2 regions of the Pseudoalteromonas sp. PAST1 genome follow, and region 1 is predicted to be linked to the other one. Evidence: predicted binding sites of a transcription regulator. Region 1 holds the regulator's gene; the other holds the start of a gene.
What was found. The regulator LexA, encoded in region 1, represses DNA repair genes until DNA is damaged. The targets are predictions, from matches to a motif close to TACTGTATNNNNATACAGTA.
Positions count from the first base shown of each region.

Region 1 (3,423 bases):
GGTTTGGCTATCTAAATATAAGGTTGTTGTTAACCAATCATCGAAGCTAATTTGCCAAACATTGGCTTTGTGACCGACTTCTCTAGGCCCTTTTGTTAATAACTGCGCTTGCGTTATTTTTGCGTCAATAAGCAGGTGAGCTTGCGCATTTTCAATGATTTGCGCTTTACTCGGTGCAGGCATTTTAGCACCTGTTCTGCCATCAAAAGTAAACGTACCGTTAGAGGATGTAACTTCTATAATCGGGGTATTTAAAAAATGGCTATATTTAATACCTTCGATTTGCTCAAATTGCGCTGTTATTTTATCAATTGAAGCAGGGTAGTCCGACAATAAAAATGGGCTACTTAAACTGCGATTAGCCAGATGCTTACCATGCACTTTTTCAAGTGGTAATGAGCTCATCACAAGCCCACCTAAAAGCCAAAAAAAGATCTGTAAAGCAAGTAAATAACCAAGCCATTTATGCCCTTTACGAGCATACTTAAACAGACGTTTATTCATTATTACCCCGTTATTATTGTTATGTGGGCGCTATTTTAGGTTGTTTAGCTAGATTGCCAATGCGGCATAATGTCGCGTTAACTGTATTCTAGATTTGGTATATATACAAAACTGAGTTAAAGTTTCAGTCGATATCAATAGAGGGTAAAAACGAGAGTATGTCGGAAATTCAATTTTTAAATGTAGATCTGGAGCTTGAATCAAAGCACGATATTAGTGCGCTTGTTGCTGATTTGAAGAAAAACGCCATGGTTTTACATTATGACCAAGATGAATACCGCCAACTAGCACGTATTGAAGCAACCGCAGATATCAGCTCTCCAGATAAAGCGATTAACCAGCTTTGCGAGCTTATTGAGTCTTGCTCGCGCAATGCATTAAAACAGTGGTTATCGTGCTCAAAGCGTACATTTGATATAGGCTTTGAATCAGGTAATTCGCCTAAATGCTTTAACCAACCCCTGCATGCCGATACCTTGTTACGTATCTCTGCAATTGGCGCAGGGATTGAAATTACTATTTATCCTGTCGAAAAATAGCCTGAATTTATCGCTCTACAACAGCTGCGGTCATTCTTGATACGCAGCAAAGCTCTCCTGCGGCATTGGTAATTTTAATATCCCAAACAGAAGTTCGCTTACCTAAATGCAACGGTCTTGCTGTTGCTGTTAACGTTCCTTTGCGTGACGCTTTCATGTGGTTGGCATTAATTTCTTGGCCAACAGCATAGAACTTATTGAAATCAATCACGAAATTGGCTGCATAGCTTGCCACTGTCTCTGCTAATACAACGTTTGCTCCGCCATGAACCATACCCATAGGGTTATGATGCTCAGGAATAGCAGGCATAGTTGCCATTAAATAATCATCACCAATTTCAGTTACCTCAATGCCCATAGTTTTCATTAAAGTGCCTTGACCGGTGATCCCTTGTTCTAGCTCTTTGCAAAGCTCTAACGTGATTGGGTGGTGCCAAATACTCATTGTGTTTCCTTAGCCTGCTAATTAAAGCTAATACCTTATGGCATCTTTCGGTGTGGTTCAATGTTAGTTTTGTAGCAATATGATGGGGTTAATTTAAATTTGCGATTTTCAAATAACTGTATATACTCACAGTTAAATGTACTGTATGGAAAACCAGTTGTATGCGCCCATTAACTAAACGCCAATCGCAAATTTTAGAACTAATTAAAGTCTTTATTAAAGATACAGGCATGCCACCTACGCGTGCTGAAATAGCTCAAACATTAGGTTTTAAAAGTGCCAACGCTGCTGAAGAACACCTAAAAGCACTGGCTAAAAAAGGCATGATCAAAATGAAGCCTGGGGCGAGTCGCGGTATTCAGTTAATTGAAGAAGATGAGCCAGAGCAACTAGGCTTACCTTTAATTGGCCGTGTTGCAGCTGGTGAACCTATTTTGGCGCAAGAGCATGTTGAAAGCCACTGCCAAGTTGATCCTTCATTATTTAAACCTGCAGCCGATTTCTTACTGCGTGTAAATGGTATGAGTATGAAAGACATTGGTATTATGGATGGCGATTTGCTTGCAGTACACAGAACACAAGTTGCTGAAAACGGGCAAGTAGTTGTAGCTCGAGTCGATGAAGATGTAACAGTTAAGCGTCTAGAAAAAGCGGGTCGCAAAGTACTTTTACACGCTGAGAACGAAGAGTTTTCGCCTATTGAGGTTGACCTTGAGCATGAGTCGTTCAACATCGAGGGGTTAGCGGTAGGTGTTATTCGTAACGCTGACTGGATGTAAACGTTCCCAATTTGGTGCGTCAAATTGACTCAATTTGGTGCGCCACTGAAATTTTACTACTTAATTAGGATTTGTGAATCCTTACTCTTCATTTAAAGCCTTATATGGCGCAGTTTTCCTCTCTTTTTATATTTCGTTTTTACTCCTAAACATTAAATAACGCGCTGATTATAGTTGTTATTTCTGCACCAAAATAAACATTTATTATCATTAAAACTTGCTTATTGGTCATTTTTTAACTAATTGGTTAATACACTGTATTAACACCTAATTAATAAAAAGACACAAAAATGTGCGAGGTGTTAGACAGGGGGTCGGTATCATAAGTGGGTCAAAATGATACGTAGTCGCTCTGAACAATAAGAAAAACGAATGGGCACCTTGCTGTATCGCCTTTTCGCTTTGCGTCTTGCAATAGCATCTAAAGGAGCCGTCACATGGGTAAACTGCGTTACGCCTTGTGGCTTATATTGTTTGCACTTCCTGAGCTTGCATTGGCAAATAGCCAATACAATATGCGTAAAGGGGTGACCGATATAAGTAATAATGTTTATGAGTTACACATGACGATATTTATTATCTGCTGTGTAATCGGCATCATCGTATTTGCGGTGATGTTTTGGGCTTTAATACACCACCGTAAATCCAAAGGGGCCAAGCCTGCCCAATTTCATGAAAGTACAAAAGTTGAAATACTTTGGACTGCCATTCCATTTGTCATCTTAATCGCCATGGCTGTGCCTGCCACAAAAACCTTAATTGCCATGGAAGATGCCTCTAAAGCCGATATCACCATTAAAGTGACGGGCTCACAGTGGAAGTGGCATTATGAGTACATGGGTGAAGACATTGCCTATTACTCGATTCTATCTACTCCTAAAGATCAAATAGACAACCAAGCAGAGAAAACTGAACATTATTTGCTTGAAGTAGATAAACCGCTAGTACTTCCTATCAATAAAAAAGTTCGCTTTTTAATGACTTCAGACGATGTAATTCATTCATGGTGGGTGCCTGATTTTGCGGTTAAAAAGGATGCAAATCCTGGGTTTATCAATGAAGCGTGGACACGTATTAACGAGCCAGGCGTGTACCGTGGCCAATGTGCTGAGTTATGCGGTAAAGATCATGGCTTTATGCCTGTAGTGGTGAAAGC
Region 1 covers NZ_JAKGBH010000015.1:79,490-82,912, reverse strand. Annotated here, with positions in the region: gene L1272_RS09585 (hypothetical protein) at 1-504, opposite strand, end outside; gene L1272_RS09580 (hypothetical protein) at 663-1,043, shown strand; gene L1272_RS09575 (PaaI family thioesterase) at 1,051-1,488, opposite strand; gene lexA (transcriptional repressor LexA) at 1,650-2,267, shown strand; gene coxB (cytochrome c oxidase subunit II) at 2,705-3,423, shown strand, end outside.

Region 2 (3,423 bases), on a different contig from region 1:
CAATGTCGGTGATAGTCGGTTTACTGATTGGTTATGGTTTACAAGCGATTGCCACTGATTATTTAGCACAAACCATGGGTTCAGCACTGCCAAGTGCATCGGCAAAACCTTGGATCATTGCGATTAGCACGGGTGTGATTTGTGCGGTTATGTTTTCAATTAAACCGCTACTCGATTTATTTGATATTCCGCCGCTGCGTGTGCTTCGCCGTAACTTAGGCGACCGTTTATTAGTAAGTAAAGTGCACCTTACTATGTCGGCGCTTACTGTGTTTTTACTGATGTGGTTATTTAGTAACAACATCAAAATTAGTGCAATTTTGTTCCTTTCTACGGCATTTTTAATTGCGGTGTTATTTGCTTTATCAAAGGTTATTTTTGGTGGTGGCCGCAAACTTGGCTTGAGTCCGGGCAACAGTTGGTCATTGGCGATTGCGTCAATTCAAAAGCGTGCCAATGTGAATGCGGTACAATTAATTAGCTTTGCTTTGGCTATCAAGCTATTACTGTTTTTAATTGTACTTAAGAACGACATGATTTCGGATTGGCAGTCGCAGCTTCCCGAAAATGCCCCTAATTCATTTTTAGTGAACATTACTGAGCAAGAGTTAGAGCCTATTACTAGCTTCTTAGCGCAAAAGGATATGCCAACGTCTGATTTCTATCCGGTTGTTCGTGGCCGTGTAAATGCCGTAAATGGTGAGTTGATTGCCCGCGAAGTATCACAAGAAGACAACGAAAAGAAAGATGAAGAAGCCCGCTCTGGTATTGGCCGTGAGTTAAACCTAACTTGGCGTAAAGACTTGCCTAATCAAAACGAGCTTATCGACGGTGCATGGTTTAGTGAAGACTCAGTAGCTGAGGCATCGGTCGAAGAGTCGATGCTTGAACGCCTTGATGTAAAAATAGGCGATACGCTTACTTTCTTAATTGGCGCGCAATCATTCGATGCAAAAATTACCAGTGTACGTAAGGTTAATTGGACCACGCTTAGACCTAACTTCTTTATTATTTTAAGCCCTGATGTGCTAGCGAGTTTCCCGGCTACTTATATTTCTTCAGTGAATGTAAAAGCAGAGAAAAAACGTGAGTTTAATGAGCTAATGCGCCAATACCCAACGGTTAACGTGATAGATGTTGAAAGCTTCATTAAACAAATTCGCTCAACCATAGAGCAAGTATCGTTAGCGATTGGCTTTGTACTAGCGATTGTGGTTGCCTGTGGCGCTTTAGTACTTATTTCACAAGTACAAGCAAGTTTGGGTGAGCGAATGCAAGAGATTGTTATTTTGCGAACTTTAGGTGCGAAAGGGCGCTTAATTAAAAATGCCACCTTGTATGAGTTTTTATTATTAGGCGTTACTGCAGGTTTAGTCGCTGCCATTGTCAGTGACATCGCTCTGTTAATAGTGCAAAAACAAATGTTCGATTTAGCAGGTAAGTTCCACCCTCATATTTGGGTTATTGGCCCAGCAGTCGGGGGCTTATTTGTGGCATGTTTAGGTTATTTGATGATAGCCCGCACAATGCGAAAAAATACCCAAGGCTTATTACGCTCGCTCGCGTAAATGTCTTAATTAAAGGTTGACTATAAAATGCTCGCAATTGCGGGCATTTTTTATGAATTGCAATTGGTTACTGGTAATTTATACAGTGCTCTGGCATTATTAAGCGCAGATAATAATGATAATAGACGAGTCAGTTAGTTGGCGATTATTTTAGGGATTGATCCTGGTTCAAGATTAACAGGGTACGGCGTGATTGCTCACCAAGGTGCTAAGTTCACTTATTTAGGCAGTGGCTGCATTAAATTGGCCGATCACGATTTTCCGATACGCTTAAAAATGATTTACCAAGGGATCAGTCAATTGGTAGAGCAATTCTCACCAGACAGTTTTGCTATCGAAAAAGTGTTTATGGCACACAACCCAGACTCAGCGCTTAAACTCGGTCAAGCACGTGGCGCTGCTATCGTTGGTGCTTCAATGGCAGAGCTGCCAGTTTATGAATATTCGGCTAGGCAAATTAAGCAGGCCGTTGTAGGTAATGGCGGAGCCGATAAGTCTCAAGTACAGCATATGGTTAAAAACATTTTAAAGCTGCCAGGTACCCCTCAAGCCGATGCCGCAGATGCCTTAGCAATTGCTATTTGTCATGCTCACTCAGAACAAAATTTAATAAAACTTGCGGGCAGTGCGAGCAAAACCGTAAGAGGACGATTAAGGAAGTAATATGATTGGTCGATTAAATGGCTTACTAGTAGAAAAGCAGCCACCAGAAATTCTTATCGAAGTAAGTGGTGTAGGCTACGAAGTACAAATGCCGATGACTTGCTTTTATGATTTACCGGCAGTGGGTGAGCAAGCGATTATTTATACCCATTTTGTGGTACGTGAAGATGCCCAGCTATTATTTGGCTTTAACAACAAAACCGAACGCGCTTTATTTAGAGAGCTTTTAAAAGCCAATGGTGTAGGGCCAAAGCTTGGTCTAGCTATTTTATCGGGTATGTCGGCGCAGCAATTTGTAAGTTGTGTTAATAATGAAGATGCGACCACACTGGTTAAACTACCGGGCGTTGGTAAAAAAACGGCTGAGCGTTTAGTGCTCGAAATGAAAGACCGGCTTAAAAATTGGGGTAATGACTTATTTACACCATTTAGCGATAATGCCGTCATTGAGCCATCAAGTGATGATACCCTAGTGGCAAATAATGCTGCTGATGATGCTGTATCAGCACTTGTGGCATTAGGCTATAAGCTACCGCAAGCACAAAAAGCGGTTAAAACAGTGAACAAACCAGATATGACGACCGAGGTTCTAATTAAAGAAGCTCTAAAATCAATGTTGTGAGTAAACCATGATTGAAGCAGATCGCTTAATAGATGCGAGTGAACAAAGTAACGAAGACAGTGTTGATCGTGCCATACGACCAAAACTGTTAACCGATTACACCGGCCAGCCGCATGTTAAGCAGCAAATGGAAATTTTTATTGAGGCTGCTCGCCATCGTGGCGAAGCGCTGGATCACTTATTAATATTTGGTCCACCGGGTCTTGGTAAAACCACACTTGCAAACATTGTTGCCAACGAGCTTAACGTTAATATTAAAACAACGTCGGGGCCAGTGCTTGAAAAAGCAGGGGATTTAGCCGCACTTTTAACGAACCTTGAAGAAGGTGACGTACTGTTTATTGACGAAATTCACCGTTTGAGCCCGCAAGTCGAAGAGATTTTGTATCCAGCAATGGAAGATTATCAGCTGGATATCATGATAGGTGAAGGCCCTGCAGCACGTTCAATCAAGCTTGATTTACCGCCATTTACTTTAATTGGCGCAACAACTCGTGTAGGCTCACTCACCTCACCACTTAGAGACCGTTTTGGCATCGTACAGCGATTAGAGTTTTATTCAGTTGAAGA
Region 2 covers NZ_JAKGBH010000006.1:616-4,038, reverse strand. Annotated here, with positions in the region: gene L1272_RS03945 (ABC transporter permease) at 1-1,568, shown strand, start outside; gene ruvC (crossover junction endodeoxyribonuclease RuvC) at 1,707-2,231, shown strand; gene ruvA (Holliday junction branch migration protein RuvA) at 2,233-2,853, shown strand; gene ruvB (Holliday junction branch migration DNA helicase RuvB) at 2,861-3,423, shown strand, end outside.
Region 2: a site for LexA is predicted at 1,637-1,656, ahead of ruvC (crossover junction endodeoxyribonuclease RuvC). Genes of this name have one in related genera too.